4 regions of the Serinicoccus shuyuelongi genome follow, and region 3 is predicted to be linked to each of the others. Evidence: predicted binding sites of a transcription regulator. Region 3 holds the regulator's gene; each other region holds the start of a gene.

Region 1 (5,308 bases), on a different contig from region 3:
TTCTACATGGTCCCCCAGCTGACCGCCTCCGGGCTGATCGGTTCCTACGTGCTGGGCATCGACTACCCGGTCGCGGTGATCGTCCTGGGTCTGGGTTTCACCCTGTACGCAGCACTGGGCGGGATGTGGGCGATCACCTACACCGACCTCATCCAGGGCGGGATCATGATCGTCGGCATGGTCCTCCTGGCCGGCACGATCCTGATCGCGCACGGAGGGCTCGGAAACGTCCTGGACGACGCACTGGCCGTCAGCCCCGAGTTCGGCCAGGTCACCCAGCCGTGGATGTCCTACTTCGGGTTGTTCGTGGCGTTCCTGTGGTTCGGCATCATCTCGCCATCAGTGGTCATGCGGAACTTCGCGTCCCGTAGCGTCTTCGTCGCCCGCCGATCCTCGATGTGGGGCGCGGTGCTCTACCTGGTGCTCTTCCTCAGCGGCGCGGTGATCGCGATGGCCGGGACCTCGATGGACGTCGTGGACTCGTTGGACAACGCCGACCTGGTCCTCGTCGTGGTCATCGAGCAGTACCTGCCCGCCCTGCTGGGCGGTCTGGTCCTGGCCGGGTTGCTCGCGGCGATCATGTCCTCGGCCGACGCCATGCTGCTGGCGGTCTCCGCCGGCGTCGCCCACGACATCTACAAGGGCCACCTGCGTCCGCACGCGAAGGAGCGGGTCGTCACCGGGCTAGGTCTGGTGGTCATGGTCCTGGCCAGCGCGATCGGCATCTACTTCGCCCTCGACCCGCCCCAGCTGATCGCGGTCATGGTCGGCTGGGTGGGCGGCTTCCTGCTCTCCAGCTTCGGCTTCCCGATGGTGCTGGGTCTCTGGTGGCGCGGCGCCACCACCGCCGGGGCCCTGTCCGGGATGGTCGGCGGTGCCGTGATCTTCGTCGTGCTCATCGTCGGCGGCTGGTTGCCGACGAACGCCGAGCCGATCATCGCCGCGCCCGTCAGCCTGCTGCTCATCGTCGTGGTCAGCCTGCTGACCGGCCCCACGACGTCGAGGCAGCGCGAGCTGGTCGACCACTACCACGCGGTCGAGGAGGAGTCGGTCGGTGCCGCCGGTCCGACCCGCTGACCTCACCGTCATCGGGGACCGTCTGCTCACCCAGGAGCAGGCCCGGTCCCGGATGCCGCGTCGGCCGCGCCGGGGCCCCGCCGGGCGGGCCGTCGGCGAGCTGGTGCTGCACCCGCTGTGGATCGCCTGGTCCGACGTGCTGGCGGACCGACCGCCGTTCCGCACGGCGGTGCGCCCCACCGTGATCTTCGTGGATGCGGTCTCGCAGTACCGCGGGCTCCTGGCGACGGTGCCGCACACCCAGGTGGTCGAGGACGGGGTCGTGCATCCGGCGACGGTAGGACGCGAGCGCGCCCTGGAACTGGTCGCCGACGTGCAGCAGACGCAGATCAACCGCAGCTACCTCCTCCGCAAGCCGAGGCACGAGGTGCGCCGCCTGGAGCTGCTGCACCTGCCGGTGTGGCGGTTCGACCCCGCAGACGGGACCGCGGTCGGACATGTCAACGCGGTCTCGGGCGCCGACGAGACCTATCTGGCCGGACGCTGGGACGCGCCGCGGACCTAGGCCGCCGCAGAGGTATGCCGTGCAGCCCGGCTCAGCCCGGTGCGCCGAGCCGGACCTCGCCGTCGGGGGTGCCCAGGGTCGCGACCAGCTGCGGTTCCGGGCCGAGGTCGACGCGGGCGCGCACGCCCAGGACACCCAGCACCCGCTCGGCGGTCCCGGGCTCCGGGTGCTCCAGGTCCAGCCCGATCAGGTCCAGCACCGGCATCGGGTCGTCACCGGGATGGGCGCCACCGCGCCAGTCGACCAGGAACGGCTGCAGCCCGCCGAGACCCAGCGGGTCCGGGACCGCCATCTCCCAGGCGAGCGGCGTCCCGGCCGGGGTGACGCGGGAGGCGGCGAACGGACGCCCCGCCTGCACTCCGGCGGCGGCCGCCCGGTCGAGGCTCCCGGCGAGGTCGGCGGGGCGCACCGCCCAGCCGTGCAGCCGTGGCGCGAAGTCGGCGCCGAGGTGCCCCAGCCCCAGCATGGTGTCCTCAGGGGCCACCGCCGGCTGGTCCGGGTCGGGTCCGAGCAGCTCCAGGTAGCACCGGGTGCTGCCGTGCCAGCGCAGCCCCAGCAGCGCGTTGCGGGTGCCTCGACCCGGGTGCGCGCCACCTGGGACCGGTCGCACGCCCGTCCGCCGGGCTAGGTCGTCGATGGCGGCGTCCAGGGCGGGGACGGCCAGCACGAGATGGTCGAGGGCGGCGTCGTCGGAGGGGTGCAGCACGGGCGCCACTGTAGTGCGCGGCCCTCAGCGCACGCCCCGGGGTCGGAACTGGATGCTGATCCGGGGCCCGACGGGCGAGGACGTCTTGGGCACGCAGTGGTCCCAGGTGCGCTGGCAGGAGCCGCCCATCACCAGCAGGTCACCGTGGCCCAGCACGAACCGCCGGCTGCTGCCGCCACCACGGGGCCGCAGCAGCAGTGCCCGGGGCGCGCCCAGCGAGACGATCGCGACCAGGGTGTCGCGCGTGCTGCTGCGCCCGACCCGGTCCCCGTGCCAGGCGACGCTGTCGCGGCCGTCCCGGTAGAGGCACATGCCCGCGGTGGTGAAGGGCTCGCCGAGCTCGTCGGCATACCGACGACCGAGGTCGAGGCGCGCCTGCTCGAGCACCGGGTCGGGCAGCCGTTCCCCCTCGCGGTAGAAGCGCAGCAGCCGAGGCGTGGTCACCTGCCGGTCCCACATCTGCCGTTCCTCGCCGCGCCACGCGACGCCGGCCGGTCCGCCCAGCGCCAGCCGGGAGAAGAGCTGGTCCGAGCCGGTGACCCAACCGGGGCGCAGGTCGACCCAGGCGCCGTGGTCGAGCCCGGTGCGGTGCACCGCGTCCCCGAGCGCGCGCAACCCCACCTCGTCGACCTGGTCGAGCAGCGATCCCTGGAGCATCATGGTGAGAGCATAGAACAGGTGTACGACATACGACAGGGTGGAGGGTCGCCGATCGGGCTGGCCGGCCGGTGCGATGACCGGTGTGGTGGCCGGTGCGTCGTGGGTGCGAGGTGGGACACTGGCGGTATGCCCACGTACCGCGACGCCGCCATCGTGCTGCGGACGTACAAGCTGGGGGAGGCCGACCGCATCGTCATCATGCTGGGCCGTGGGCGGGGTCGGATCCGGGCGGTGGCCAAGGGGGTCCGGAGGACCTCGAGCAAGTTCGGGGCCCGCCTGGAGCCGGGCATGGTCGTCGACGTCCAGTGCTACGAGGGACGAAGCCTGGACATCATCACCCAGGCCGACGGGCTCGCCCCCTACGGCGACATGATCGCCCGCGACTACCCCGCCTTCACCGCGTCCAACGTCATGCTGGAGACCTGCGAGCAGCTCACCGACGACCAGGAGCCGGCGGTCGCGCACTTCCGGCTGCTGGCCGGTGGGCTGGCGGCGCTCGCCGGGCAGGAGCACGACAGCCGGATGGTGCTGGACTCCTACCTGCTGCGGGCGCTGGCGATCGGTGGCTGGCGGGCCAGCTTCGTCGACTGCGCCCGGTGCGGGATGACCGGGCCGCACCGCGCCTTCCACGTCCCCTCCGGTGGCGTGGTCTGCCCGGTCTGCCGTCCCCCCGGGTCCACCGCCCCGGCGCCGGAGACGCTGGCGCTGCTGCAGGCGCTGTTCGCCGGGGACTGGTCGGTGGCGGACGCGGCGCAGGGTCGTCATCGGGGCGAGGCGAACGGCCTGGTCGCGGCCTACCTGCAGTGGCACCTGGAGCGCGGGGTGCGCTCGCTGCGCCACCTGGAGAGGAGCCTGTGATGGCAGGTCGACAGCCGGTCCGACCGTTTGAGCATCCCTCGGGTGCGCGGCCCCCGCAGATCCCGCGCGAGCAGGTGCCGCAGCACGTCGCGATCGTGATGGACGGCAACGGACGCTGGGCCAACCAGCGTGGTCTGAAGCGCACGCAGGGTCACGAGGCGGGGGAGGCCTCGCTGCTCGACGTCATCGCCGGTGCCATCGAGGTCGGGGTGAGCTGCGTCAGCGCGTATGCCTTCTCCACCGAGAACTGGCGCCGCAGCCCCGACGAGGTGAAGTTCCTGATGGGCTTCAACCGGGACGTCATCCACCGTCGCCGGGACGAGCTCGACTCCTGGGGGGTCAGGGTGCTCTGGTCCGGGCGGACACCCCGGCTGTGGCGGTCGGTGATCTCCGAGCTGCAGGAGGCGGAGCGGCGGACCCGGGACAACGACGTCATCACGCTGAACTTCTGCGTCAACTACGGCGGCCGGGCCGAGATCGCCGACGCCGTCAAGCGGATCGGCGAGGACGTGCGTGACGGACGGCTCTCCCCGCGCGGCATCGACGAGCGCACGATCGGCCGCTACCTCTACCACCCCGAGGTGCCGGACGTGGACCTCTTCGTCCGGTCCTCCGGAGAGCAGCGCACGTCCAACTTCCTGCTCTGGCAGAACGCCTACGCCGAGATGATCTTCCTGGACACGCTGTGGCCCGACTTCGACCGCCGGGACCTGTGGCGGGCGATCGAGCAGTACGTCGGCCGGGACCGCCGCTACGGCGGCGCGGTGGACGCCTCCGGCTCCTGAGGCTCGGGAGCCATCAGCTGCCGGGCGACCCCGTGTCGAGCCGGCGCAGGTAGCGCCGGCACTGATGCACCCGCGCGAAGCGCTCCCGCCACTTCACCGGGTCCTCGTCGGGACCGTGGTAGAACGCCTTCACCGGTGCCCCCAGGCCGAACGGCCCCGCCCCGGTATGCCCCGTCGCCGTCCCCGGCGCCGGGACCTTCGTTCGTGGATCGGCCTCGGCGTCCGCGTAGACGTGCAGGTACGTCTGGTCGAGCCTGAACCCCTGCGCCTCGTACCAGCCGCAGGCCTCGGGGTCCTGGCGGGTCCAGGCGTCCAGCCACCGGACGCCGCCCGGACGGTGACCCAGCTCGGCGACGGCAGTGCCGAGGAGAGCCCCCGCGATCCCCGCACGCTGGTGGTCGGGGTGCACCGCGACGGTGTCGATCGTGGCGACCGGCTCACCGGACTCCTCCCACAGCTCGACGTCCAGGATGCCGACGACCTGCTCCGCGCCCGGGGTGGTCACGCCCTCGGGGCGCGGCAGCACCGCGACCAGTTGCAGCGCGTCACCCGCGAAGGTGGTCCGGGCGGCCCGGACGTCGTCGAAGTACGACGAGCCGAGGAAGGAGAGCACCCGGCAGCGCAGCCACGAGGGTTCGTCCAGGTCGGCGTAGTCGCGGATCGTGAAGCCCATGGTGGGCGAGGCTAGGCAGCCCCGGGTCTGCGAGCAACCGGTTT
Region 2 (5,308 bases), on a different contig from region 3:
CGCCGGATGTCCTCGAAGTGCAGCCCGGTGGTCGGCTCGTCGAGCACGTAGACGGTGCGGCCGGTGGACCTCTTCTGCAGCTCGGCGGAGAGCTTCACCCGCTGGGCCTCGCCGCCGGAGAGGGTGGTCGCCGGCTGGCCGAGCCGGACGTAGCCGAGCCCCACCTCCACCAGCGTGGTCAGGTGGCGGGCGATGACCGGGACGGCGCTGAAGAACTCCGCGGCCTCCTCGATCGGCATGTCCAGCACCTCGGCGATGGACCGGCCCTTGAACTGGACCTCGAGGGTCTCCCGGTTGTAGCGCTTGCCGTGGCAGACCTCGCAGGGCACGTAGACGTCCGGCAGGAAGTTCATCTCGATCTTCAGCGTGCCGTCACCCGAGCAGGCCTCGCAGCGTCCGCCCTTCACGTTGAAGGAGAAGCGCCCGGGCTGGTAACCCCTGACCTTGGCCTCGGTGGTGGTCGCGAAGAGCTTGCGGATGTGGTCGAAGAGACCGGTGTAGGTCGCCGGGTTGCTCCGGGGGGTGCGACCGATCGGGCTCTGGTCGACGTGCACCACCTTGTCCAGCTGGTCGAGCCCCTCCACCTTGCGGTGCCGTCCCGGGACGTGCCGGGCGCCGTTCAGCTGGTTGGCCAGCACCCGGTAGAGGATGTCGTTGACCAGCGTCGACTTGCCCGACCCGCTGACACCGGTCACGGCGACCAGGTTGCCGAGCGGGAAGGAGACGTCGATCTCGCGCAGGTTGTGCTCGCGGGCACCCCGCACGGTGACCGCCCGGCCGTCCTGGGGTCGGCGTTCCTGTGGGACGGGGATGGACCGGCGCCCGGACAGGTACTGCCCGGTCAGCGAGGTGGGGTGGCTGAGCAGCTTCTTGACCGACCCGCTGTGCACGACGTGCCCGCCGTGCTCGCCGGCCCCCGGCCCGATGTCGACCACCCAGTCGGCGGTGGCGATGGTGTCCTCGTCGTGCTCCACGACGATCAGGGTGTTCCCCAGGTCGCGCAGCCGGGTCAGCGTCTCGATCAGCCGGCGGTTGTCACGCTGGTGCAGACCGATGCTCGGCTCGTCGAGCACGTAGAGCACGCCGACCAGCCCGGACCCGATCTGGGTCGCCAGCCGGATCCGCTGCGCCTCTCCCCCGCTCAGCGTCCCGGCCGGACGCTCCAGCGACAGGTAGTCCAGCCCGACGTCCAGCAGGAACCCCAGCCGGGCCGCGATCTCCCGGTTGACCTGCCCGGCGATCGCGGACTCGCGCTCGGTGAACTCCACCGACGCCAGGAACTCCGCGCACTGGTCGATGGGCAGGGCGCAGACCTCGGAGATGCTCATCCCGCCGACGTGCACGGCGAGGATCTCCGGCTTCAGCCGCTGCCCCTTGCAGGTGGGGCAGGGCACCTCCCGCATGTACCCCTCGTACCTTTCCCGGCTGCTGTCGGACTCGGTCTCCGCGTGCTTGCGCTTGACGTAGGGGATCACACCCTCGAAGCCGGTGGAGTAGCTGCGTTCCCGGCCGAAACGGTTCCGGTACTTCACGTGCACCTTGTGCTTGTACCCGTGCAGGACCGCGTCACGCGCGCGTCCGGGGAGCTGCTTCCACGGGACGTCCAGCCGGAAGTCGAGGTCGTCGGAGAGCCCGCCCAGCACCCGCAGGAAGTAGTCGCTCAACCCGTTGGCGGTGGACCACGGCACCAGCGCCCCGCCGAGGACGCTCAGGTCCTCACGGACCGCGAGCTCGGGGTCCACCTCCAGCTCCACGCCGATGCCGGTGCACGCCGGGCAGGCGCCGAAGGGGCTGTTGAACGAGAACGAGCGCGGCTCCACCTCGTCGATGGACAGCGGGTGCTCGTTCGGGCAGGCCATCCGCTCGGAGAAGCGCCGCTCCCGGGGCAGCGCGTCCCCCCGCTCGTCCACCGGCGCAGCACGACCCGGGTCGTCCTGACCGTCCTCGCTCACGTCCACGAACTGGGCGACCACGATGCCGTCCGCGAGCCGCAGCGCGGTCTCCACCGAGTCGGTGAGCCGGCGCGCGTAGGCGCGGTCCACGGTCGTGCCGTCGCCCTTGGTGACGAGCCGGTCGACGACCACCTCGATGCTGTGCTTGCGCTGCTTCTCCAGGGTCGGGGGCTCGGCCAGCGAGATCAGCTCACCGTCCACCCGTGCCCGGGCGAAGCCCTTGGACTGCAGCTCGGCGAAGAGGTCGACGAACTCACCCTTGCGGCCGCGCACCACCGGGGCCAGCAGCTGGTACCGGACGCCGGAGGGCAGCGCCAGCAGACGGTCGACGATCTGCTGCGGCGTCTGCCGCTCCACCGGCTCGCCGCAGACCGGGCAGTGCGGACGCCCGACCCGGGCGAAGAGCAGGCGCAGGTAGTCGTACACCTCGGTGATCGTGCCGACCGTCGAGCGCGGGTTGCGGTTGGTGGACTTCTGGTCGATCGAGACCGCCGGGGACAGTCCCTCGATGAAGTCGACGTCCGGCTTGTCCATCTGGCCGAGGAACATGCGGGCGTACGCGGACAGCGACTCGACGTACCGACGCTGGCCCTCCGCGAAGATGGTGTCGAACGCCAGCGAGGACTTGCCCGAGCCGGATAGACCGGTGAAGACGACGAGCGAGTCCCGCGGGATGTCGACCGAGACGTCCTTCAGGTTGTGCTCGCGCGCCCCCTGCACGACCAGACGATCGTGCCGGGCGCGGGTGACGGCTCGGGACACGGAGGGAGAGGCAGATGTGGGCACCCCACCACTGTAGGTCCCGCCACCGACACACCCCCGCTCCGGCTTTTCCACCCCGGCGGATGCATAGGTATGCTGATCCCCACATATATGCTCGACAAGGCCACGCTGGCCGCCCCGTGAACGTCCGGTTGCCCCCACGGCAGCCCCGTCCCGAAGACCGGTGAACCCATGACCGAGCCGCACCACCGCACCCCTGCCGCGCTGCGCCCCGTCCCCGGGGCCGCACCCGAGGGGCTCTACGACGGGGCGCACGAGCACGACAACTGCGGGGTGGCCTTCGTCGCCACCCTGGACGGCGTGCCCCGGCACGACATCGTCTCCTCGGCGCTGACCGCCCTGCACAACCTGGACCACCGCGGGGCCGTCGGCTCGGAGGAGAACTCCGGTGACGGGGCCGGCATCCTCACCCAGATCCCGGACGGCTTCCTGCGCGCGGTCCTCCCCTTCGAGCTCCCCGACCCGGGCCGGTATGCCGTCGGCATCCTGTTCCTGCCCGGCGACGGCGCGACCGAGGAGGTGGCCGCGCAGGTCGAGCAGATCGTCGCCGACGGCGGCCTGAGCCTGCTGGGCTGGCGCGACGTCCCGGTCGTCAGCGACATGATCGGACCGACGGCCCTGTCGGTGATGCCGGTGATGCGCCAGCTCGTCGTCGCCGCGGGACCGGAGGCCCCGGACGAGGAGGGCCTGGAGCTGGAACGCCGCGTCTGGCTGACCCGGAAGCGGATCGAGCGGCGCACCCCGGCATACCCGGTGTCGCTGTCGACGCGCACCCTCACCTACAAGGGGATGCTGACCACGAACCAGCTCCCGGCGTACTTCCCCGACCTGCTGGACGAGCGGTTCACCAGCGCGCTGGCGGTGGTGCACTCCCGTTTCTCGACCAACACCTTCCCGTCCTGGCCGCTGGCCCACCCGTACCGGATGATCGCGCACAACGGCGAGATCAACACCGTCAAGGGCAACCGCAACTGGATGCGGGCGCGCCAGTCCCAGCTGCGCAGCGACCTCTTCCCGGGTCCCCTCGACGACGCGTTGCCGATCTGCACCCCGGAGGCCAGCGACTCCGCGACCTTCGACGAGGTGCTGGAGCTGCTGGCCCTGGGTGGGCGCAGCCTGCCGCACGCGGTGCTGATGATGATCCCGGAGGCGTGGGAGAACAACGCCGCCATGGAGCCCGACCTGCGTGCCTTCTACGAGTACCACTCGATGCTCATGGAGCCCTGGGACGGGCCGGCCAACCTGGTCTTCACCGACGGCACCCAGGTGGGGGCCGTGCTGGACCGCAACGGCCTGCGTCCCTCCCGCTACTGGGTCACCGACGACGGGCTGGTCATCCTCGGGTCCGAGTCGGGCCTGCTGCCGGTCCCGGAGCAGAAGGTGGTGCGCAAGGGACGCGTCGCACCGGGACGGATGTTCCTCGTCGACCTGGAGCGGGGCGAGATCCTCGACGACGACGCCGTCAAGCGCGACCTGGCCGCCCGCCAGCCCTACCGGGAGTGGCTCGAGCAGCACCTGGTGCGGATGGAGTCGCTGCCCGACCAGGTGCACGTGCGGCACACGCACGCCTCGGTGGTCCGGCGGCAGCAGATCTTCGGCTACACCGAGGAGGAGCTGCGCATCATCATGGCGCCGATGGCCCAGGCCGGCGCCGAGCCGATCGGCGCGATGGGGACCGACACCCCCATCGCGGTCCTCTCCGACCGGCCCCGGCTGCTCTTCGACTACTTCATCGAGGCCTTCGCCCAGGTGACGAACCCGCCGCTGGACGCGATCCGCGAGGAGATCGTCACCTCGCTGGAGGGCTCCACCGGCCCGGAGCCGAACCTGCTCTCGGAGACCCCCGAGCACGCCCGGCAGGTCGTGCTGCCCTTCCCGGTGATCGACAACGACCAGCTGGCCAAGCTGCGGCGGATCAACCTGGAGGGCGAGCACCCGGAGTTCACCCCCGTCGTGGTCCGCGGCCTCTACCGGGTGGACCTCGGGGCGGAGGCGCTCGAGCACCGCCTCGAGGAGATCTGCGCGGAGGTCGACGCGGCCGTGGCCCGGGGCGCCTTCTTCGTGGTGCTCTCGGACCGGCACGCGGACCGGGAGCAGGCACCGATCCCGTCGCTGCTGCTCACCAGCGCGGTGCACCACCACCTGGTGCGCAACAACACCCGTACCCGGGTGGGGCTGCTGGTGGAGGCCGGAGACGTCCGCGAGGTGCACCACGTCGCCCTGCTGGTCGCCTACGGCGCCGCCGCCGTCAACCCGTACCTGGCCATGGAGTCGGTGGAGAACCTGTGCTCCTCCGGCCAGGTGCTGGACGGCCTGGACCCGGACGTGGCGATCAGGAACCTGATCAAGGCCCTCGGCAAGGGCGTCCTGAAGGTCATGTCCAAGATGGGCATCTCCACGGTGTCCTCCTACCGCGGCGCCCAGACCTTCGAGGCCGTCGGCCTGTCCCGGGACGTCGTCGAGCGGTGGTTCACCGGGACCACCAGCCAGATCGACGGGGTGGGCCTGGACGTCATCGCCGAGGAGGTGGCACGCCGGCACGCGGTGGCCTACCCGCTCTCCGGCATCCCGCC
Region 3 (5,308 bases):
GACGTGGAGTTCCTGCGTGACCAGGGCGTCGACATCCTGGTCGAGACGGCCCGGCTGTGGGCCGACCTCGGCTTCTGGCAGAGCAACGGCTCCCGGCAGTTCCACATCCACGCCGTCACCGGCCCGGACGAGTACACGACGATCGTCAACGACAACCTGTTCACCAACGTGATGGCTCAGCTCAACCTGCGCGCCGCCGTGGAGGGTGTCCGGGAGCTGCGGGACGCGGACCCCCGGCAGTTCGACCGGGTGATGGCCCGGCTGGGTCTCGGGGAGTCCGAGGTCACGGCCTGGGAGCACGCCGCGGACGGGATGCACATCCCCTACGACAAGACCGTCGGCGTGCACCCCCAGGACAGCCACTTCCTGGAGCGTGAGGTCTGGGACCTGGACGCCACGCCCGCCCACACCCGGCCGCTGCTGCTGCACTACCACCCGCTGGTGATCTACCGCTTCCAGGTGCTCAAGCAGGCCGACGTCGTGCTGGCGCTCTACCTCGCCGGGGACGCCTTCACGGCCGAGCAGAAGCTGGCCGATTTCGACTACTACGACCCGATCACCACCGGGGACTCCACCCTGTCCGCGGTGGTCCAGTCGATCGTCGCGGCCGAGGTCGGTTACCACGACCTGGCGCTGCGCTACTTCTACGCCGGCCTCTTCGTCGACCTCGCGGACGGTCACGGCAACGCCTCCGACGGGGTGCACGTCGCCTCCACCGGTGGGGTGTGGAGCGCCCTGGTCGCGGGCTTCGGCGGGATGCGTGACCACGACGGGGAGCTGACGCTCGACCCGCGGCTCCCGGACTCCTGGACCGGGATCACCTGGCGTATGCGCTGGCATGGGTCCCGGCTGCGCGTCACCGTCGGACAGCAGGCGGTGCTGCTCGCGGTCGAGGTCGGTGGACCCGTCGACCTGAGCGTGCGGGGCAGCACGGTCCATGTCGGCAGCGAGGAGGTGCGGGTGGAGCTCGACGGGCACGGGCCCCGGCGCGCAGGCGGCCCGCGGGCGCCCGCGGTGGCCAGCGGCATACCCACCCACCGGTCCGCGGACGGCGCGTCCCGCAGCGGCGTGGTCCCGCACAGCTGGTCCGCGACCGACGGGGCCGAGGACGGCCCCTCGGCACCGGTGAACCGGCCCCACACCGAGGACCCGCCGACGGCCCACCCCTGAGGATGAGGTGCCGCTGACGGTCGGCGCCCCGCGTCCGGCTTGGCCCGTGCGGGGCGCTGTGGTCGGATGGGGGCATGACTGACCCGACCGACATGCCGTTCCAGGGGGACTCCGACCAGCCTCGCGAGTCGATCTACGAGGGTCGGCGGCCGAAGAAGGACACGGGCTCGCAGCACGGCACGGACCCGGCGGCGGACGGTTCGGCCCCTCGCCCGGGGCCCTCCACCACCCGACTGGGGATGCTGGCGGACCCGGAGGAGACGGAGACCGACATCCTGGCGGCGCGCGTCGCGGGACCGCACGACCAGGAGGGGATGACCGCGCTCTGGCGGGCCACCATGGACCTGGGTCACTGGTGGTTCGTCGCGGTCGGCGAGCCCGGTGCGGAGTCTCCCGCAGCGGCCCAGATCGACGACCAGCTGATGCTGCTCACGTTCACCAGCGCGGAGCGGGCCCGGCACTTCGCCGTGCAGAACGAGATGATCGGCGCGGACGAGGACCTACGGGCGATCGCCCTGGCACCCGCCGAGGTGGTCGACTCGGCTCAGACCTACAGCGAGGCCGGCATCGGCGGGTTGATGTTCGACCCGCATCTCGCGGGCTACTTCATGCCCTCCGAGCAGCTGCCCGTCGTGTGGGACGCGCTGGGCGGCGACGTGGACGGGGACTCGGACACACCGGTGGACGCGCCGCGCCCGTCCGGCTCCTGACAACCGGTCAGCGACCGGGGATGACGAGTTCCTGACCCACGGCGATCGAGGTACCGCTCAGGCGGTTCGCCTGCTGGATGTCGGCGATCGCCTGGCTGAGCGGCAGTCCGGGCAGGTGCTCCTGCGCGACCTGCGAGAGCGTGGTGCCCGGTTCCACGACGACGGAGGACGCCGCGCTCGCCGGGCCCATGACGCCGACGCTGAAGAGCGTCGCCGCGAGCACGGCCACCGCCAGCGCGACCGTGGCCGTGATCGCCAACCGACCGCGCCGGGTCAGGTGGAGCGAGGACGTCCCGGCCGGGGACGTGGCGACCACCCTGCGGGTGGACGTGCTCCATCCGCGCCCGACCTCGGGCAGCGGGACGGAGATGAAGCTCGCGGTGGCAGTGCTCATGCTGATCACCTTCCTCGTGGCGGTGCTCACCGGACAGCTGTCCGATAGCACGTCTGTTCCATGTGTAGCACACCCGTACGATGCATGTCGACACGCGGGCCGAACAGGTGTTTGCCTCCGGTGTCGTGCCCCCGTAGGCTGTATTCATGTCAGGGACTCAACCACCCGCCACTGACATACCCTCTGACCAGGGACGATGCCTCAGCACCGGACCGCACGAGGGACGCCGAGGGTGGGACCCGAGCAAGGGGATGGAGAGCATGGCCACGATCCACGAGATGCCGGACCGGGACGGCGGCGCGGCGCTGACGAACCGGCAACGCCGTGTGCTGGACGTCATCCGGGACGCGATCGACCACCGCGGCTACCCGCCGAGCCTGCGTGAGATCGGGGACGCGGTCGGACTGACCTCACCGAGCTCGGTCGCGCACCAGCTGAAGATGCTGGAGCGCAAGGGCTTCCTCCGCCGCGACCCGCACCGTCCGCGCGCCATCGAGGTCGTGCACCCCGGCGGCGAAGGCCCCGGTTACCGCCGCGGTGACGGCGAGGGTGCGACCGCGCCGGATGCCGGCTTCGACGAGACCGGGATCGGCGACGACCGCCCCCGCCCCTCCTACGTCCCGCTGGTCGGCAGGATCGCGGCGGGTGGCCCGATCCTGGCCGAGGAGGCCGTGGAGGACGTCTTCCCCCTCCCCCGTCAGCTGGTCGGGGACGGCGAGCTCTTCCTGCTGAAGGTGGTCGGCGACTCCATGGTGGACGCCGCCATCTGCGACGGGGACTGGGTCGTGGTACGCCGGCAGCCGACCGCGGTCAACGGGGAGATCGTCGCGGCGATGCTGGACAACGAGGCCACCGTCAAGACCTACCGCCACCGGGACGGCAAGACCTGGCTGATCCCGCACAACCCGGCCTACGAGCCGATCGACGGTGACCACGCCGTGATCCTCGGCAAGGTGACGGCGGTCCTGCGCCGCGTCTGAGCGGCTCCACGATCGCGGCGCCCGTCCCGGCCCCTCCATCCTCTGGCCGGGGCGGGCGTCGTCGCGTCATGCCGAGGGGGCCGGCCCCTCCTCCACGGCGTAGTAGTCGTAGAGCTCCTCCTCCTCGTCCTCGTTGAGGTGCCCGTCGCACGCGATCTCCGGCGCCCCCTTGAGCATCTCCACCGGGTAGGGCACCCGCACCTGTCGGTCCTCGACGACGGCGTTGGCGACCGGGCAGAAGATCTTCCGGCCGCCGAGCAAGCCGGTGCGCACCGTGATCCAGGCCGGTTCCCCGGTGCCGTTGTCCAGGTAGACCTGGTCGAGCCGGCCCACCTTGTGACCGTCCTGGTCCACGACCTCGGCGTCGTACAGCTCGCCGAGCTGCTCGTAGCTGACCACGACGACCTCCTCGTCCGTCTCGTCCTGCACGTGGGCGACCCGGACCGTGCGGTCCCCCGGCCCCGGCCGGGTGGTCGCCGTCAGCCTAGCGACCCAGGTCCGTGACCAGCCGACCCAGGACGTCCCCGACGAGGGCGTCGAGCTGCACGGTGGCCTCGGCGTCCCCCCGGGTGGGACCGCGGGTCACGACCACCACGGGTATGCCCTCCCGCGCCGCCCGCCGCACGAACCGGTAGCCGCTCATCACCCGCAGCGAGGACCCGAGCACGAGCAGGCACCGGGCCTCGTGCACCAGCTCGAAGGCCACCTCGACCAGCTCGCGCGGCACCGAGCCGCCGAAGAAGACCACGTCCGGCTTGAGCCGGTCGCCACCGCAGACCGAGCACCTGGGCGTGCGGAAACCCGCCACCAGGTCCTCGGGCAGGGCGACGTCACCGTCGGGACGGACCTCGCCGGCGGTGTCCACGTGGGCCAGGAAGCCCGGGTTCGCGACGTCCAGCCACTCGTGCACCTGCCCGCGTCCGGTGGGCTCCCCGCAGTCGAGACAGACCACCCGGGTCAGGGTGCCGTGCAGCTCGAGCACCCGTCGACAGCCGGCCTGCTGGTGCAGCCCGTCCACGTTCTGGGTGATCACGTGGCTCAGCAGCCCGGCCGCCTCGAGGTCGGCGACGGCGCGGTGCGCCGCGTTGGGGCTGGCCCCGGCGAACCTGCTCCAGCCCGCGTAGGCACGGGCCCAGTAGCGCTGGCGCGCCTCCGCGGAGGTGACGAAGTCGCCGTGCTGCATCGGGGTCACCCGCCGGGTGCCATCCGGTCCCCGGTAGTCCGGGATCCCGCTCGCGGTGGACATCCCCGCCCCGGTCAGCGCCACCACCGCGCCACCGGCGAGCAGGTCACGGGCCCGCTGGTACCGGTCCTCGTCGATCCGGGTCGGGGGCGGCATCGTCAGGGACAGGTCCATCGGGCCGACCCGTGCCGGCTGCTGCCCGCTCACGGCGCACCACCGGCCGGCAGCTGCACCACGAACTCGGTCCGACCCGGCTCGGACTCGACCCGCACGCCGCCCCCGTGGGCACGGACCACGGCCGACACGATCGACAACCCCAACCCGGTGCTCCCGGCCGCCCTCGAGCGGGAGTCGTCGCCGCGCGCGAAGCGTTCGAAGACGGTCGGGCGCAACGGCTCCGGCACGCCCGGCCCGTCGTCGGCCACGACCAGCTGCACGGTGCCTGCGTGGCGTCGCAGCCTGGTGGTGACGGTGGTGCCCCCCGGGGTATGCGTGCGCGCGTTCGTCAGCAGGTTGCCCAGCACCTGTCGGAGTCTAGCCTCGTCACCGACGACCTCCACCGGCTCGTCCGGCAGCTCCAGCGCCCAGACGTGCTCGGGACCGGCCACCCGGGCGTCCCCGACGGCGTCCAGGCAGGCCAGGGTGAGGTCGACCTGGTCCCGCTCCAGGGGGCGCCCGGCGTCCAGCCGGGCCAGCAGCAGCAGGTCCTCCACCAGCCCCTGCATCCGCAACGACTCCGACTCCACCCGGTGCAGCGCGTGCCGGACCGGCTCCGGGACGGGCTCGGTCTCGCGGCGGGACAGCTCGGCATACCCGCGGATCGAGGCGAGCGGGGTCCGCAGCTCGTGCGAGGCGTCCGCGACGAACTGGC
Region 4 (5,308 bases), on a different contig from region 3:
CTCGCACGCCTACGTGAGTCCCCCGGAGCCGCTGGGCGACCAGAGCCAGCGCCTGGGGCTGCTCGGGGCCGACCTGTCCCGCGCCGAGGACGGCTGGCGCATCGAGCGGATCCTCCCCGGTGAGTCCAGCGACCCCGAGGCCCGTTCCCCGCTGCAGGCGGCGGGCGTCGACGCCCGCGCCGGCGACGTGCTCGTCGCCGTCGACGGGCGCCCCGTCGACCCGGCCCACGGCCCGGCACCGTTGCTCGTCGGGGCCGCCGAGGTGCCGGTCCAGCTGACCCTGCGGAGGGAGGGCACCGACCGACGCGTCGTCGTGGTCCCGCTGGGCGACGAGGAGGTGCTGCGCTACCAGGACTGGGTGCAGTCACGCCGGGAGTACGTCGCGGACAGCTCCCAGGGCCGGCTCGGCTACCTGCACATCCCGGACATGATGAGCGTCGGCTGGGCGCAGCTCCACCGTGACCTGCACCTGGCGACCCGGTGCGAGGGCCTGGTGGTGGACGTCCGCTACAACCGGGGCGGGCACACCAGCCAGCTGGTGCTCGCCCGGCTCGGTGCCCGGGTCGTGGGGTGGACGCACGCCCGCCACTACGCGCAGGTCGGCTCCTACCCCGCACAGGCTCCGCGCGGGCCGGTCGTGCTGGTCGCCAACCGGTTCTCCGGGTCGGACGGGGACATCGTCAACGCGGGGGCCCAGGCGCTGGGCCTGGGTCCCGTCGTCGGCGAGCGCACCTGGGGCGGCGTCGTCGGCATCGACGGCCGGTTCGACCTCGTGGACGGCACGTCGGTCACCCAGCCTCGCTATGCCTTCTGGCTGGAGGGCAAGGGGTTCGCGGTGGAGAACCACGGCGTCGACCCCGACATCGAGGTGGTCCACTCCCCCGGCGACCTCGCCGCAGGGACCGACCGTCAGCTCGACCGTGCGGTCGAGGAGGCCCTCCGACTGCTGGCCGAGCGCCCCGCGGCGACCCCGCCCCCGCTGCCAGAGCCGCGGGTGCGGGTGCGCCGACGGGGCTGACGCGTCAGTCCCGACCGTGCTCGGGCAGGGCGTCCAGGGCCTCACGGATGACCTGGTACGACACCCCGGAGCTGTACCCCTTGCGGGCCAGGAAGCCGGCGAGGCGACGGGTCTGGGTCTCGCGGTCCAGGCCGCGCAGGCTGCGCGCCCTCCGGGCCACCAGAGCCTGCGCCTGGGCGCGCTCGTGCTCGGGGTCGATCTCCTCCAGGGCGGCGTCGACGACCTCGTCGGCGACCCCCTTCTGGCGCAGCTCGTGCCGGAGCGCACTCGCGGCCAGGCCCTTGGTCTCCTGCTTGGACCGGACGTACATCTCGGCGTAGGCCTCGTCGTCGACCAGGCCGACCTCGCCCATCCGGTCCAGGACCTGCGCACCGACGACCGGGTCGCACCCCTTGTCGCGGAGCTTGTCCTCCAGCTGGCGCCGGGTCCGTGGACCCATCGCCAGCTGCCGCAGGACCACTCGCCGAGCCACCGAGTGCGGGTCCGGCTCGGCCTGCGTCCCTACCGACGGGGCGCGCTCGGGATCCCCGCCGCGGGCGGGACGGAGGCCGTACGCACTGGCCGCCGCCTCCGCGGCGGCCAGTGCGTCCTGCGCCGCAGACAGTCGGTCTGCGGTGGCCATCAGAAGTCGACCGAGACCTCACCGGTGACCGGGTCGACCCCGGCCGGGAGGTCCTCGCTGCTGGTGGCCGGGGCGGCGGATGCACCGATCCCCAGCTTGGACTTGATGTTGCGGTCGATGGTGTCCGCGATGTCGGCGTTGTCCTTGAGGAACTGTCGGGCGTTCTCCTTGCCCTGCCCCATCTGCTCGCCCTCGTAGGTGTACCAGGCACCGGACTTGCGGACGAAGCCGTGCTCCACGCCCATGTCGATCAGGCCACCCTCGCGGGAGATGCCGTGCCCGTAGAGGATGTCGAACTCGGCCTGCTTGAAGGGCGGGGAGACCTTGTTCTTGACGATCTTGGCCCGCGTCCGGTTGCCGACCGCGTCCGTGCCGTCCTTGAGCGTCTCGATCCGGCGGACGTCGATCCGCACCGAGGCGTAGAACTTCAGCGCCTTGCCACCGGTCGTCGTCTCGGGCGAGCCGAACATGACGCCGATCTTCTCGCGCAGCTGGTTGATGAAGATGGCGGTGGTGCCGGTGGTGCTGAGGGCACCGGTGATCTTGCGCAGCGCCTGCGACATCAGCCGCGCCTGCAGACCCACGTGGCTGTCCCCCATCTCGCCCTCGATCTCCGCCCGCGGGACCAGGGCCGCCACCGAGTCGATGACGACGATGTCCAGCGCGCCGGAGCGGATCAGCATGTCCATGATCTCCAGCGCCTGCTCACCGGTGTCCGGCTGGCTGACCAGCAGCGCGTCGGTGTCGACACCCAGCTTCTTGGCGTACTCCGGGTCGAGCGCGTGCTCGGCGTCGATGAAGGCCGCGATCCCGCCGGCCTTCTGGGCGTTGGCCACGGCGTGCAGGGCGACCGTGGTCTTACCGCTGCTCTCCGGGCCGTAGATCTCGACCACGCGACCGCGCGGCAGCCCACCGACCCCCAGGGCCACGTCGAGGGCGATGGCTCCGGTCGGGATGACCTGGATCGGCGGACGGTCCTCGTCGCCCAGCCGCATCACGGACCCCTTGCCGTGCTGCTTCTCGATCTGGGCCAGGACGGTGTCCAGGGCCCGGGTCCTGTCGTTCTTGACCCCGGCCGCACCGGTGGTCTTGCTTGCCTGTGGCATCTGCCTGCTCCTTCGTCTCGTGGCGGGCGCGCCTACCTTCGACCGACCCGGGACCGTCCCGGGGGACGGGCCCGATGTCTGGGTCAGACGCTAGGGGCCGGCACCGACAGTCCCGGGGCTCCACGATGGATCTGTGGACAACCGTGCCTGTCGGCGGCACCTTGTGGACACGGTAGTCGCACGTGCGTACGAAGACGACCAGGACACGCAGGCGTGTCGGTCAGGGTGCCGTGACCAGGTACCCGTTGCCCTTGCGGGTCAGCTCGACCATGCCGGACGCAGCAGCGCCCTTGCAGAACTGCAGGAACGACCCGTACCCGAGAGGCTTCTCGGAGAAGCCCTCCCGGCGGCCCCGGACCTGGTCCTTGAGCCCGGACAGCGCCACCCCGGAGCCCTCGTCCAGGTCCGCCACGGTCTCGCGGAGCAGCAGGAAGGCCTCCTGCCGGCCACCCTCCTCGGGCAGCGTCACCTCCGGGTCCCCCTTGGCCGGGCCCGGGCTCAGCTCGATGATGCCGCGGCCCGCCAGGTGGTCCAGCAGCTCCCCGAAGGCACGGAACCCGTGGGTGGCCTCGGAGAACGTCGAGTCCTTGCGGAGCAGGGTGCGCTTCAGCACCGAGGCGGTCACGGCTCCCCCGGAGCTGCGCTGCAGACCGGAGACGGTCTGCGCCACCAGCGAGGGCAGGTCCGTGTCCTGCTGCTCCACCTCCGGCTCGTGTCCGGACTCGTGCCCGGGCTCGTGGCCCGGCTCCACGCCGACACCCTGGGTGCCGGCCGGGGCCTCGGCGCCGGCCACCGCCTCGTCCGCGACCTCGGTCACCGGTGCCGCCTCGGTGCGCACCCGGCGTGCCTTGCCCCGGGTGCGCCCGGTGCTCGGCCGGACGGCGTCCGGCTCGGCCGGCACCACCCCGTCGAGGTCGTCGTAGTACATGAACTCGTCGCAGGCGGGCGGCAGCATCGTCGAGGTGGAGTCGCGGACGCCGAACCCGATCACCCGCTTGTTGAGCTCGCGCAGCTTGTGCACCAGCGGGGTGAAGTCGCTGTCCCCGGTGCAGATGGCGAAGGTGGTCAGGTAGTCCCGCTCGTAGGCCATCTCGATCGCGTCGACCGCCATCTTGATGTCAGCGGCGTTCTTGCGTGAGGCCCCCATCCGCTGGGTCATCTCGATCAGCTCGACGTGGTTGCGGGTCAGCATCCGCCGGTCCTCGTCGAAGTAGGACCAGTCGGCATAGGCGCGCCGGGTCACCACCCGTCCCCGCTCGGCCAGCGCGTCGGCCACCGGACGTAGGTCGAAGGGGACCCCGAGGTGGTCGCGCGATCCGAGCGCGAGGTTCTCGTAGTCGATGAGCAGCGCGATCCGGTCCTCGTCGTCCATGTCGACGAGCGTAGGCCACCACGGGCCCTCCCCCGTCCCGCCCGCGCCAGGCCGCACCCGTGCTTCCCCAGCGTCAAGGGCTGACCGGTCCGCCCCCTAGACTGGCTGCTCGCCCGGCAGGGGAGATCCCGTCCCCCTGCCACGACACCCTGCACAGGAAGTCCCATGGCTCTGCTCGTGATGAAGTTCGGCGGTTCGTCCGTGGCCGACGCCGACGCGATGCGTCGGGTCGCCCAGCGGGTCGTCTCCGCCCACCACGCCGGTGACCGGGTGGCAGTCGTCGTCTCGGCGATGGGCGACACCACCGACGACCTCCTCGACCTGGCCGGGCAGATCGCCTCCGGCACCCCGCCGGTCCGGGAGATGGACATGCTGCTCTCGGCGGGCGAGCGCATCTCGATGGCGCTGCTCGCGATGGCCATCGAGCAGCTGGGGGTCCCGGCCCGCAGCTACACCGGCGCCCAGGCCGGTATGCGCACCGACACCGCACACGGTCAGGCCCGCTTGCTGGACGTCCAGCCGGGGCGGGTCCGGGGCACCCTGGAGAACGGCGCGGTCGCGATCGTCGCCGGCTTCCAGGGCATCTCCACCGACGACGACATCACCACCCTGGGCCGGGGCGGCTCGGACACCACCGCGGTGGCGCTGGCCGCCGCCCTCGACGCCGACGTCTGCGAGATCTACACCGACGTCGACGGCCTCTACACCGCCGACCCGCGCATCGTCCCCAGCGCACGCCGCGTCACCCGGCTCACCATCGAGGAGACCCTGGAGATGGCGGCGCACGGCGCCAAGATCCTGCACCTGCGCGCGGTGGAGTACGCCCGCCGCTTCCAGGTGCCCCTGCACGTCCGCAGCAGCTTCTCCGACAAGGAAGGGACCTGGATCCTCGTCGGACGACCCCTCACGGAGGACACCATGGAAGAACCGATCATCTCCGGCATCGCCCACGACAAGTCGCTGGGCAAGGTCACCGCCGTCGGCATCCCCGACCGGCCCGGGGCGGCCGCGGCCGTCGTCGGTGCCGTCGCCCGGGCCGGCGTGGCGATCGACATGATCGTGCAGAACGTGTCGACGTCGAACGCCGAGACCTCCGACATCTCCTTCACCATCCCGGAGACGGACGGTCGCACCGCGGTCGCCGCGGTCCGCGAGCTGCAGGAGCAGATGGGCTTCACCGACGTGCTCTA

What was found. Region 3 encodes LexA, which represses DNA repair genes until DNA is damaged. Its sites were predicted from a motif close to TCGAACANNTGTTCGA; they were not measured.
Region 1: the regulator LexA is predicted to act here: its motif matches at 2,959-2,974, upstream of ACI3EY_RS09565 (alpha-ketoglutarate-dependent dioxygenase AlkB).
Region 2: the regulator LexA is predicted to act here: its motif matches at 2,818-2,833, upstream of uvrA (excinuclease ABC subunit UvrA).
Region 4: the regulator LexA is predicted to act here: its motif matches at 2,923-2,938, upstream of recA (recombinase RecA).

Annotation. Positions count from the first base shown of each region.
Region 1 covers NZ_JBJFZU010000006.1:83,942-89,249, reverse strand. Annotated here, with positions in the region: gene ACI3EY_RS09580 (sodium:solute symporter family protein) at 1-1,077, shown strand, start outside; gene ACI3EY_RS09575 (hypothetical protein) at 1,055-1,582, shown strand; gene ACI3EY_RS09570 (VOC family protein) at 1,614-2,288, opposite strand; gene ACI3EY_RS09565 (alpha-ketoglutarate-dependent dioxygenase AlkB) at 2,313-2,948, opposite strand; gene recO (DNA repair protein RecO) at 3,075-3,806, shown strand; gene ACI3EY_RS09555 (isoprenyl transferase) at 3,806-4,591, shown strand; gene ACI3EY_RS09550 (GNAT family N-acetyltransferase) at 4,605-5,264, opposite strand.
Region 2 covers NZ_JBJFZU010000014.1:43,573-48,880, reverse strand. Annotated here, with positions in the region: gene uvrA (excinuclease ABC subunit UvrA) at 1-2,738, opposite strand, end outside; gene gltB (glutamate synthase large subunit) at 2,907-5,308, shown strand, end outside.
Region 3 covers NZ_JBJFZU010000005.1:12,380-17,687, forward strand. Annotated here, with positions in the region: gene ACI3EY_RS07755 (glycoside hydrolase family 65 protein) at 1-1,170, shown strand, start outside; gene ACI3EY_RS07760 (hypothetical protein) at 1,245-1,880, shown strand; gene ACI3EY_RS07765 (LysM peptidoglycan-binding domain-containing protein) at 1,888-2,274, opposite strand; gene lexA (transcriptional repressor LexA) at 2,535-3,254, shown strand; gene ACI3EY_RS07775 (PRC-barrel domain-containing protein) at 3,321-3,683, opposite strand; gene ACI3EY_RS07780 (Sir2 family NAD-dependent protein deacetylase) at 3,739-4,644, opposite strand; gene ACI3EY_RS07785 (sensor histidine kinase) at 4,641-5,308, opposite strand, start outside.
Region 4 covers NZ_JBJFZU010000010.1:217,659-222,966, reverse strand. Annotated here, with positions in the region: gene ACI3EY_RS12880 (S41 family peptidase) at 1-1,018, shown strand, start outside; gene ACI3EY_RS12875 (regulatory protein RecX) at 1,023-1,640, opposite strand; gene recA (recombinase RecA) at 1,640-2,686, opposite strand; gene ACI3EY_RS12865 (NYN domain-containing protein) at 2,967-4,118, opposite strand; gene ACI3EY_RS12860 (aspartate kinase) at 4,284-5,308, shown strand, end outside.